3 regions of the Serratia sp. 121840015-1 genome follow, and region 2 is predicted to be linked to each of the others. Evidence: predicted binding sites of a transcription regulator. Region 2 holds the regulator's gene; each other region holds the start of a gene.
What was found. The regulator PhoB, encoded in region 2, activates phosphate uptake and scavenging genes when phosphate is short. The targets are predictions, from matches to a motif close to CTGTCATAAAACTGNCNNAT.

Region 1 (4,075 bases), on a different contig from region 2:
CGATCATCATCCAGCAGATTTTCGACATCATTCAGCAGCTGCGGGAAGAGGGCATGACCATCTTCCTGGTGGAACAAAACGCCAATCAGGCGCTGAAATTGGCGGACCGCGGTTATGTGCTGGAAAACGGCCGCGTGGTGTTGGAAGATACGGGGGCTGCATTGTTAGCCAACGAAGCAGTGAGGTCGGCGTATCTGGGCGGTTAATCCGCCCCCCTACGAATTAAAATAATCAGGTACGAGAAGAAGAAATGAAGACAGAAGGGTTACTCGCGCAGCGCATCGTTAACGTAAAAAGTTCGGCCATCCGTGAATTGCTTAAACACAGCAAGATGGAACACGTCATTTCGCTGGCGGGCGGCATCCCCTCTGATGCGCTGTTCGATTTCGAAGGATTGAGCATCGCCACCCAGCAGGCGATCACCGAACAGCCGAAAAGCGCGTTCCAGTATGGCCTGACCGAGGGCAGCCCGCTGCTGCGTGAGCGCATTTGCGCGCTGTGCGCCGAGCGCGGCGTCACCGCTGGCGCGGAAGAGGTGATGGTCACCGCCGGCTCGCAGCAGGCATTGGATTTGGTGATGCGCGCCATCGTCAACCCCGGCGACGTGTTCGTGGTGGAGCGCCCGACCTACCTGGCGGCGCTGCAAACGTTGGAGCTGGCGGAAGCCAACATCATGTCGGTCTCGTCCGACAGCGACGGCATGGTGGTGGAAGAGCTGGCCGAGCTGCTGAAAACCCAGCGCATCAAGGGCGTGTACGTGGTGCCGAACTTCGGCAACCCCAGCGGCATCACTCTGAGCGCCGAGCGCCGCGAACTGCTGGTGAAGCTGGCCGCCGAACATAACTTCCTGATCATCGAAGACGATCCGTACGGCGAGCTGCGTTTTACCGAAGAGCGCCACCCGACGCTGCATCAGGTGTCGCAGCGGGTGCTGGGCAACACCGACCACATCATCTATACCTCGACCTTCTCCAAGATCCTGGCGCCGGGCCTGCGGTTGGGCTGGGCGATCCTGCCGCCGTTCCTGCTGCATAAAGTGGCGATCATCAAGCAGGCGGCGGATCTGCACGCCAGCGCGCTGTCGCAGAGCATCGTCGAATGCTACCTCGGCCTGGGCCGCCTGCCGGCGCAGATCGACAAGATCCGCGCCGCCTACAAACAGAAGGGCGAGATCCTGGCCGGTTTGGTGGAGCAGGAGCTGGGCGACTACATCACCTTCGATAAGCCGAAGGGCGGCATGTTCCTGTGGGCACGTTTCCGCCAGCCGTTCAACGCCACCGAATGGCTGAACGCTACCCTGCAGCAGGGCGTGGTGTTCGTGCCGGGGGAATACTTCTTCTCCGACAACCCGGATCGTTCGACCTTCCGCCTGTCGTTCGCCACCGCCACCGAACAGCAGATGCAGGAAGCGGTGGCGCGTCTGCGCCGTTCGCTGTAATCCTCGCGGCGGCGGAGCCCATGCCCGCCGCCGACATCAAACCGCCATCTTCACTTCACCTTGCCGTCATGTGGCTGTCATATAACGGTTATTTTTCTGTCATCCGCGCATGGCATGTTATCCCCCGTCATCTTTCGAGCCGCAGCGTTGTTGGCTGCCCGACTGCCCCCCTGTCACTTAGTTAGCTAAGCTCCAGGGTGCCAGCAGGTTGCCGCCTAGCTGCAACTCGAAAGCTATAGGGGGCACTCCCTCATCAAGAATTGATTCTTTTCGCTCACGCGCTTTTACACCAGCTTTTTTCAGGAGTTAGGCATGCTCACCTACGCTATTCGCAAAACCACGCTGTGCGTCGCGTTGACCCTGGCGGTCAGCACTCAGGCGCTGGCGGCGACCGAGATCCCGTTCTGGCATTCGATGGAAGGCGAACTGGGTAAGGAAGTGGATTCCCTGGCGGAGCGCTTCAACCAGTCGCACAGCGACGTCAAGATTGTGCCGGTTTATAAAGGCAACTACGAACAGAGCCTGGCGGCGGGTATCGCCGCTTACCGCTCCGGCAAGGCGCCGGCGATCCTGCAGGTTTACGAGGTGGGTACCGCCACCATGATGGCCAGTAAGGCCATCAAACCGGTCTACGAGGTGTTTAAAGAGGCCGGCATCAACTTCGACGAGTCGGTGTTCGTGCCGACGGTAGCCGGCTATTACACCGACAACAAGAGCGGCCATCTGCTGTCTCAGCCGTTCAACAGCTCCACGCCGGTGCTGTACTACAACAAAGACGCCTTCAAGAAGGCCGGCCTGAACCCGGACCAGCCGCCGAAAACCTGGCAGGAGCTGGCGGCGGATACCGCCAAGCTGCGTGAGGCCGGCATGAAGTGCGGCTACGCCAGCGGCTGGCAGGGCTGGATCCAGCTGGAGAACTTCAGCGCCTGGCACGGCGTGCCGTTCGCCAGCGAAAACAACGGGTTCGGCGGCACCAACGCCAAGCTGGAGTTCAACAAGCCGCTGCAGGTCAAGCACATCGAGCTGCTGGAGGCGATGAACAAGAAGGGCGATTTCACCTACTTCGGCCGCAAAGACGAATCCACCGAGAAGTTTTATAACGGCGACTGCGCCATCACCACCGCTTCTTCCGGTTCGCTGGCGGACATCAAGCACTACGCCAAATTCAACTACGGCGTCGGCATGATGCCGTACGACGCTGACGCGAAAAACGCGCCGCAGAACGCCATCATCGGCGGGGCCAGCCTGTGGGTGATGAACGGCAAAGACGCCGCCACCTACAAGGGCGTGGCCGAGTTCCTGCAGTACCTGGCGCAGCCGGAAATCGCCGCCGAATGGCACCAGAAGACCGGCTATCTGCCGATCACCACCGCGGCTTACGATCTGACCAAGCAGCAGGGCTTCTACGACAAGAACCCGGGTGCCGACGTCGCCACTCGCCAGATGCTGAACAAGCCGCCGTTGCCGTTCACCAAGGGCCTGCGCCTGGGCAACATGCCGCAGATCCGCAGCGTGGTGGATGAGGAACTGGAAGGCGTGTGGACCGGTAAGAAAACGCCTCAGCAGGCGTTGGACGCCGCCGTGCAGCGCGGTGACGTGCTGCTGCGCCGTTTCGAAGCATCAACCAAGTAACCCTGCGTCGCGGGCCCGTCCGATCGGGCTCGCGTCTTCACGCCAATCCTTCCGTACCCGATTAATGGTTTAACTGCTATGTCATCTTCCCGTCCCGGTTTCGGCTGCAGCTGGTTGCCCTATGCGTTGGTGCTGCCGCAGCTGCTGATTACCGCCGTCTTCTTTTTATGGCCCGCCGGCGAGGCGCTGTGGTATTCGGTGCAGAGCCTCGATCCGTTCGGCCTGTCCAGCCAGTTTGTTGGGCTGGATAACTTTAAGCAGCTGTTTCAGGATCCTTACTATCTCGACTCGTTCTACACCACGCTGATCTTCAGCTTCCTGGTGGCGGGCATCGGGCTGGCGGTGTCGCTGTTCTTCGCCGCGCTGGTGGACTACGTGCTGCGCGGCAGCCGCCTCTATCGCACGCTGATGATCCTGCCCTATGCGGTGGCACCGGCGGTGGCGGCGGTGCTGTGGATCTTTCTGTTCAACCCCGGCCTGGGGTTGATCACCCATTTCCTCAACGGGCTGGGCTATAACTGGAACCATGCGCAAAACAGCGGCCAGGCGATGTTCCTGGTGGTGCTGGCCTCGGTATGGCAGCAGATAAGCTATAACTTCCTGTTTTTCCTCGCGGCGCTGCAGTCGATCCCGCGCTCGCTGGTGGAGGCGGCGGCCATCGACGGCGCCGGCCCGGTGCGGCGTTTCTTCCATCTGGTGCTGCCGCTGATCGCGCCGGTGAGCTTCTTCCTGCTGGTGGTCAATCTGGTGTACGCCTTCTTCGATACCTTCCCGGTGATCGACGCCGCCACCGGCGGCGGGCCGGTGCAGTCCACCACCACGTTGATCTACAAGATCTACCGCGAAGGCTTCGCCGGATTGGATCTCTCCAGCTCTGCCGCGCAGTCGGTGATCCTGATGCTGCTGGTGATCGGCCTGACGGTGATCCAGTTCCGCTTTGTTGAACGTAAGGTGCGCTATCAATGATTGAGAATCGACGCGGGCTGGATATCTTCAGCCATGTGA
Region 2 (4,075 bases):
CGCCCCAGCGCGTCAGCGGTTTGCTCTCACCGCAGCGCCGGGTGGCGGAGAAAATGCGATCGAGCTGCTGCAGATTGAGGCCACGCAGCGGGTTGTCCTGATGCACCAACACCACCAGCGCATCCACCGCCACCGGCACCGCCAGCGGCGCATAGCCGTAACGGTGTTCGAACGCCGAAACCTCAGCCGCCTTCATCGGCCGGCTCATCGGGCCCAGCTGCGCGGCGCCCGCCGCCAACGCGGTCGGCGCGGTCGACGAGCCGGCGGCCTGGATCTGCAGGTTAACGTTGGGGTAATGCCGGCTGAAATCCTGCGCCCACAACGCCATCAGATTCGCCAGGGTGTCGGAGCCGACGCTGGACAGGTTGCCCGCCAACATGCCATCGGGCTGCGCCAGCGCGCCGCGTCCGGCCAGCAGCGCCAGGCAAAGCAACAGCCCTCGGGTTATTCGGGTCATACCGGTGTCTCGCGTTAATTTTTCACCGCATTCTCTGATAAAGCGGCGGGAACAATCAACCGGTTGGGTAAGGTAAAGATAAAGCGCGTGCCGATCCCCGGCTCGCTGAGGATCTCCAGCCGCGCGTCGTGATGGCTGAGCGCGTGTTTGACGATCGCCAGCCCCAGCCCGCTGCCGCCGGTTTGGCGCGAACGTGCCTTGTCGACGCGGTAAAAACGCTCGGTCAGGCGCGGAAGGTGTTCGGCGGCGATGCCCGGCCCGTTATCGCTGACCTGGAACTGCGCGCCGTGCGCCGTCTGCTGCCAGCTCACTTCGATATGGGTGCCCTTCGGCGTGTGGTTGACCGCGTTGTACACCAGGTTAGACACCGCGCTGCGCAACTGGTCTTCATTACCGAACACGTTGAGCTGTTCGTTAACCCGGAAGGTGATCTCGTGATTGCCACCGCTCAGCGACTGCGCCTCGCGCTGCAACACCCGCAGCATCAGCGGGATATCTACCCGCTCGTTCATGTCGACATTGGGCGCCGCCTCAATGCGCGACAGCGTCAGCAGCTGCTTGACCAGCCCGTCCATCCGGCGAGTCTGCTCTTGCATGGTGCTGAGTGCCTTGCTGCGCAGCGAGCCGTCCTGCTCTTCATCGCCCATCATCTCCAGGTAGCCCTGCAGCACCGTCAGCGGCGTGCGCAGCTCATGGCTGACGTTGGCGAAGAAGTTGCGCCGCGCGCCCTCCAGCTGGCGCATCTGGGTGACGTCGCGCGCCACCATCAGCAGCTGCCCTTCGGAGTAAGGCATTACGCGGAATTCGACGTAGTGTTCATTGTTCAGCTGCAGCGTCAGCGGGCGCGAGAACTCCTGCTGTTGCAGGTAGTGGCTGAATTCCGGATAGCGCAGCAGGTTGAGGATGTGCTGGCCGTTGTCTTCCGGCCAGCGAAAGCCGAGCAGATGCTGCGCCAGCCCATTACACCAGAAGATATTGCCTTCGACGGTGGTCATCACCACCGCATCAGGCAGCGATTCGGCCCCGCTGCGAAAGCGCTTGATCAGCAGCGCCAGCTCACGCCGGCGGCGGCGATTGCGCTGCTGCATCTGATACAGGCCATAGAACAGCGGCTCCCAGCTCCAGCGGCCGGGCGGCGGCGTCATGCTGCGGTCGATCCACAGCCAATGGGAAAGTTTGAGCTGGTTGTAGAAATTCCACACCAGCGCAGCCAGCGCGGAGGCCAGCAGGAACCAGGGCAGATAACCGAAAATCAGCCCCAGCAGTAAGGCGGGCAGACAAAAAAGAGCCAGCTCCAGAGCCAGCCTCTTCCACGACAGACGTTCTAACACGACATATTCTCCAGCGCGGCGCGATCAGTAGCGCGTTGAGAACCGGTAGCCGGTGCCCCGAACGGTTTGAACCATTTTATCATGCCCACTGGTTTCTAACGCCTTGCGGAGCCGACGGATATGCACGTCAACGGTACGGTCTTCCACATAAACGTTAGTGCCCCAGACGTGATTAAGCAACTGCTCACGGCTATAAACCCGCTCTGGGTGGGTCATAAAGAAGTGCAGCAGCTTGAACTCGGTCGGCCCCATGTCCAACGCCTGATCGTTAGCCATCACGCGGTGGGAGGACGGATCCAGGCTCAGCCCTTGCATTTCAATCACTTCTTCCACCGCCATCGGTGAAATGCGGCGCATGACCGCCTTGATGCGCGCCACCAGCTCCTTGGGCGAGAACGGCTTGGTGATATAATCATCCGCCCCCACTTCCAGGCCGCGCACGCGGTCTTCCTCTTCGCCGCGCGCGGTCAGCATCATGACCGGAATATCGCGGGTCAGCGCTTCGCGCTTCATATGTTTGATAAACTGAATGCCGGAACCGCCGGGCAACATCCAGTCGAGCAACACCAAATCAGGGAACGGCTCAGACAGGCGCGTCACGGCGCTGTCATAATCCTCGGCTTCCAACGGTTGGTAACCATTCTGTTCCAACACAAAGCACACCATCTCACGGATCGGCGCTTCGTCTTCCACCACCAGTATGCGTCTTGCCATCGTCAATCCTGCCAATGTGTTAGCGACTTTGCGGGCGCCATTATGCGTCAGTTTTGTGACACTTTTATGAAAAAAAGCGGCTGTTATAGGCAGTAAGCATAGCGATTATTTCCCGGTGCAAAGAAAAATCATTCCGTAGTCGTCGCCATTGCGCCGGGACAGGCGCCGCCGCGGCCTTTATAATCATCGCCATTACCTTTGCATCCGGGAGTGTCATGCGCCTGATCCACACCTCTGACTGGCATCTTGGCCAGTACTTTTTCACCAAAAGCCGCGCCGCCGAGCACCAGGCTTTTCTGAACTGGCTGATCGAACAGATCGAGCAGCAGCAGGTGGATGCGCTGATCGTCGCCGGGGACCTATTCGATACCGGCTCGCCGCCCAGCTACGCCCGCGAGCTGTACAACCGCTTCGTGGTGGAACTGCAGCGCACCGGCTGCCAACTGGTGGTGTTGGGCGGCAACCACGACTCGGTAGCGACGCTGAACGAATCGCGGGAACTGCTCTCTTGCCTGAACACCACGGTGATCGCGAGTGCGCAGGGCTCCCTTGAGCAGCAGATCGTGGTGCTTAACCGGCGCGACGGCCAGCCGGGCGCCGTGCTGTGCGCCATTCCTTTTCTGCGGCCGCGCGATCTGCTCACCAGCCGCGCCGGCGAATCCGGCGCGCAGAAACAGCAGGCGCTGCAGGAAGCCATTGCCGAACATTACCAAGCGCTGTATCAGGCGGCCTGCGAACGCCGCGAGCAGCTGGGCCTGCCGCTGCCGATCGTCGCCACCGGCCACCTGACCACCGTCGGCGTCACCACCTCCGACTCGGTGCGCGACATCTATATCGGCACCCTGGACGCCTTCCCGGCGCAGGCCTTCCCCCCTGCCGATTACATCGCGCTGGGCCACATTCACCGCGCGCAGAACGTCGCCAAGTCGGAACATATTCGCTATAGCGGCTCACCGATTCCGCTCAGCTTCGATGAACTGGGCAAAGCCAAAAGCGTCTTCCTAGTGGATTTCACCGACGGTGCCCTGCAGCAGGTAGAAGCGTTAACGATCCCGCAGTTCCAGCCCATGCAGCTGATCAAAGGCGATCTGGCCGAGATCGAACGGCAGCTGCAGCAATTTGCCGACTATGCCGGCGAGCTGCCGGTGTGGCTGGATATCGAAGTGGCGACGCAGGACTACCTCAGCGATATCCAGCGCCGTATCCAGCTGATGGCGGATGAGCTGCCGGTGGAAGTGGTGCTGCTGCGGCGCAGCAAGGAGCAACGCCGCCAGGCGATCGCGCAGCAGGACAAGGAAACGCTGAACGAGCTGAGCGTCAACGAGGTGTTCGAACGGCGCCTGGCGCAGGAGGCCGACATGCCCGAAGCGCGCCAACGGCGGATGCATCAACTGTTCCGCCAGGTGGTCGATGCGGTGCAGCACAATCCTGAGGAGACCCACCCATGAAGATCCTCAGCCTGCGGTTAAAAAACCTCAACTCGCTGCAGGGCGAGTGGAAAATTGACTTCACCGCCGAGCCGTTCGCCAGCAACGGCCTGTTCGCCATTACCGGCCCGACCGGCGCGGGCAAA
Region 3 (4,075 bases), on a different contig from region 2:
CTTCGCCGTTCTGCCGTGCCAGCAAATACGCCTGCCCGAGCCAGCCCGCCGTCGCCTCACAGGCCTGAAACAGCAGGCCGAGCGCATTGGCCGACACAAGCCGGGCGTCGCCGATCTCCCGCACCAGGGCCTGGCGCAGCACGCCATTCCCCGTCGCCAGCCGGGCACAGAGCCGCTGCGCCGCCGCAATGCCGCGTGCCAGCTGCTGCTGCGTGCCGCCGGGCGCGATACAGCGGACAAAGTCCAGGCTGTCGTCGATAAGATGTTGCCACTGCGCTTCAGGCACGCCCAACAATGCGCCGAGGGTGCAGACCGGCAACCCGTAGTTAAAGCGGGTGATCGCCGCCGCCTCGGGGGCCTTTGACGCTAACCGCGCCGCGCACAGTGCCGCGGTTTGCTGAATCAGAGTATCGTCGCAGGAAGCTAACGCCCGCTGCAGCGCCGCCTTAAGCGTGCGATGCTCCTCGCCGTCGCGCATTCGCGCCAGCCCGGCGAAAAGCGGCGCCATCGGCGTCTCCAGCAAGGCCGCCGGCACCGGCTCATCGGCCGGCCGCACGCCGAGATCGGCATTGAGCAGCGCTTCCCTCACCCACTGCGGCGTAGTGGCCACCCAACATTGCCATGCGCTATCCCAGCTCAGGGGCGGCAAGGCGCGATAGTGCATCTGCGGCTCGGCGGCGAGCGCGGCGGCATAAGGACATACGGACATGGTTTTCTCCCTCGGTACCAGATGGCGATAACCACAGGCTAGCGCTGGACGCGCAGTCATACTTCGCCTAACCTCGAAGTATGCATAACATCGACATAGAAGATCGTTTAGCGGCGTTGAGCGCCGCCATCGCCGACCGCACCCGGGCACGCATGCTGTGCCTGTTGATGGATGGGCGCGCCTACACCGCCACCGAGCTCAGCGCGGCGGTCGAGGTCGCCCCGTCCACCGCCAGCGCGCATCTGGCGAAACTGCTGGAGCAGCGGCTGATCGCCTGCGTCAAACAGGGGCGCTATCGCTATTTCCGGCTGGCCGGTCAGCCGGTGGCCGAAGCGCTGGAAGGCCTGATGGCGCTGGCGGGCGTACCGCGCCCGTCGGTGAAAAGCAGCACGCCCACCACGCTGCAATATGCCCGCACCTGCTACGACCACATGGCGGGCGAGGTGGCGGTGAAGCTGCACGATCGGCTGCATGCGCTGAGCTGGCTGAGCGGTGAGGAAGACTACCGGTTAAGCGACGTCGGTCAGGCCGCGCTGGCGCGGCTGGGCGTCGATTGCTCCCCCGCCCCCACCCGCCGCCGCTTCGCCTGCGGCTGCCTGGACTGGAGCGAACGCCGATCTCACCTCGGTGGCGCACTGGGCGCCGCGCTGCTGGCCGCCTTTATTCAACGCGGCTGGATCGTCCGCCGGCTCGACAGCCGCGAGCTGCAGCTGACCCCCGCCGGTAAAAAAGCGCTGGCCGCACATTTTGAGCTCACGGTGTAACCCGGCGGCGGGGTAGTTTTACTGCAATACTCAAGGGGTACGCTTAAGTGACCCCGCCAACCCGAGGAGTTTCCATGCTCGATTCCACCCAATTCCCGATCGTCAAACGCTGGCCGACTCAGCACCCGGAACGGCTGCAGCTCTATTCCCTGCCGACGCCGAACGGCGTCAAAGTGTCCATCATGCTGGAAGAGATCGGCCTGCCTTATGAAGCGCACCTGATCGACATCGGCAACAACGAAACCTGGACGCCGGAATTTCTGGCGCTGAACCCGAACGGCAAGATCCCGGCGATCATCGATCCCGATGGCCCCGGCGGCCGACCGCTGCCGCTGTTCGAATCCGGCGCCATTCTGCTCTACCTGGCGGAAAAGAGCGGCCGTTTCCTGCCGCAGGATCCGGCGCAGCGTTATGAAACCATTCAGTGGGTGTTCTTCCAGATGGCCGCCGTCGGCCCAATGTTCGGCCAGCTCGGTTTCTTTCACAAATTCGCCGGGCGCGAGTATGAAGACAAACGGCCGCTGGAGCGCTACAAGAACGAATCGAAACGCCTGCTCGGCGTGCTGGAAACGCGCCTTGAAGGCCGCGACTGGATCATGGGCGCGGACTACACCATCGCCGATATCTCGCTGCTGGGCTGGGTGCGTAACCTGATCGGCTTTTATGAGGCGCGCGAGCTGGTGGCGTTCGACAGTTTCCCGCGCGTCGCGCAGTGGCTGGAGCGAGGTCTGGCGCGGCCGGCGGTGCAGCGCGGGCTGTCTATCCCGGCGCGCGCGGCCTGACGCCAAACGGGGTGGCCGCCGGGCCATCCCGTCTTTCGCTGTCATAAAATTGTCATCCCTCTGCTCTACTCTCCTTACGTAACAATTTGATGTTATTTACATTGTTGTATTACGACAAGGAGCTTACCCCATGCAACCTGCTGTATCCCTGATCGCCGGCGCCGTGCTGTCCGCCCTGCTCTGTTCTTCCGCCATCGCGGCGGAAACCTCGGCCAATGCCGATGGCCTGACCGAGCGCGCCGCGCGCGGCACCCTCACCGAGCCGGGCGGTGCCCGTCGTCTGGCCGGCGATCAGACCGCCGCGCTGAAGGCGTCGCTGTCGGACAAAACGGTGAAAAACGTGATCCTGCTGATCGGCGACGGCATGGGGGATTCCGAGATCACCGCCGCGCGTAACTACGCCGAAGGCGCAGGCGGTTACTTCAAGGGCATCGACGCTCTGCCGCTGACCGGGCAATACACCCACTACTCGCTGGACAAGAAAACCCACAAACCGGATTACGTAACCGACTCCGCCGCTTCCGCCACCGCCTGGGCCACCGGGGTAAAAACCTATAACGGCGCGCTCGGCGTGGACGTGAACGGCAAAGACCAACCAACGCTGCTGGAGATCGCCAAAGCGGCCGGCAAGGCCACCGGCAACGTCTCCACCGCCGAACTGCAGGACGCCACGCCGGCGGCGCTGGTGTCGCACGTCACCTCGCGCAAATGCTACGGCCCGGAGGAAACCAGCGACAAATGCGCCGCTAACGCGCTGGAAAACGGCGGCCGCGGCTCCATCACCGAGCAGCTGCTGAAAACCCGCGCCGACGTCACGCTGGGCGGCGGCGCGAAATCCTTCAACCAACTGGCGAAAAGCGGCGAATGGCAAGGAAAATCTCTGAAGGACCAGGCGGCAGCGCAGGGTTACCAGTGGGTGAGCAATGCGGATGAACTGCAGGCCGTTACCCTGGCCAATCAGCAAAAACCGCTGCTGGGCCTGTTCGCCGACGGCAACATGCCGGTGCGCTGGCTGGGGCCGAAAGCCAGCTATCACGGCAACCTCGACAAGCCGGCGGTAACCTGCGAAAACAACCCGGCGCGCACCGCGGCCACGCCAACGCTGGCGGCGATGACCGAAAAAGCGATCGCGCTGCTGAAAGACAACCCGAACGGTTTCTTCCTGCAGGTAGAGGGCGCGTCGATCGATAAGCAGGATCACGCCGCCAACCCGTGCGGGCAGATTGGTGAAACCGTCGATCTGGACGAAGCGGTGCAAAAAGCGCTGGCCTTCGCCCGCGCCGACGGCAACACGCTGGTGATCGTCACCGCCGACCACGCGCACTCCAGCCAGATCGTCGCCGCCGACGCCAAAGCGCCGGGCCTGACCCAGACCTTGACCACCAAAGACGGCGCGCCGATGACCCTCAGCTACGGCAACTCGGAAGAAGAATCGCAGGGGCACACCGGCACCCAGCTGCGCGTCGCGGCCTATGGCCCGCACGCCGCCAATGTGGTGGGGTTGACCGATCAGACCGATCTGTTCTTCACCATGCGCGATGCGATGGGCATCAAGTAACCGCCTTGTGAATCCTGGCCGCCCGCAACGGCGGCCATTTATTATTGGTTACCGATGCGTATTTGCAATTTAACCGCAATTATTGTGTGATAACGAAATAACGTTTAATTGCGCGACAATTAACCCCTAAAAATAACGCGGTTATACGGCCTTTCTCCCCTCTCTGTTTATTCCTGCGACAGCAACCGGCCGTTTTTTGCTTATATTCATTTTTTTTAGTTACAAAAGTAGTTTTTAACATTCTCGCAAACAATAATACCCC

Region 1: a site for PhoB is predicted at 1,513-1,532, ahead of ugpB (sn-glycerol-3-phosphate ABC transporter substrate-binding protein UgpB). Genes of this name have one in related genera too.
Region 3: a site for PhoB is predicted at 2,294-2,313, ahead of phoA (alkaline phosphatase). Genes of this name have one in related genera too.

Annotation. Positions count from the first base shown of each region.
Region 1 covers NZ_JBSEYF010000006.1:252,220-256,294, forward strand. The annotation lists gene livF (high-affinity branched-chain amino acid ABC transporter ATP-binding protein LivF) at 1-206, shown strand, start outside; gene ACUXAC_RS22815 (aminotransferase-like domain-containing protein) at 251-1,438, shown strand; gene ugpB (sn-glycerol-3-phosphate ABC transporter substrate-binding protein UgpB) at 1,751-3,070, shown strand; gene ugpA (sn-glycerol-3-phosphate ABC transporter permease UgpA) at 3,149-4,036, shown strand; gene ugpE (sn-glycerol-3-phosphate ABC transporter permease UgpE) at 4,033-4,075, shown strand, end outside.
Region 2 covers NZ_JBSEYF010000003.1:119,027-123,101, reverse strand. The annotation lists gene ACUXAC_RS16875 (PstS family phosphate ABC transporter substrate-binding protein) at 1-457, opposite strand, end outside; gene phoR (phosphate regulon sensor histidine kinase PhoR) at 472-1,788, opposite strand; gene phoB (phosphate response regulator transcription factor PhoB) at 1,813-2,502, opposite strand; gene sbcD (exonuclease subunit SbcD) at 2,718-3,950, shown strand; gene sbcC (exonuclease subunit SbcC) at 3,947-4,075, shown strand, end outside.
Region 3 covers NZ_JBSEYF010000001.1:2,485,365-2,489,439, forward strand. The annotation lists gene ACUXAC_RS12040 (cytochrome P450) at 1-709, opposite strand, end outside; gene ACUXAC_RS12045 (ArsR/SmtB family transcription factor) at 790-1,473, shown strand; gene ACUXAC_RS12050 (glutathione S-transferase N-terminal domain-containing protein) at 1,548-2,255, shown strand; gene phoA (alkaline phosphatase) at 2,386-3,813, shown strand.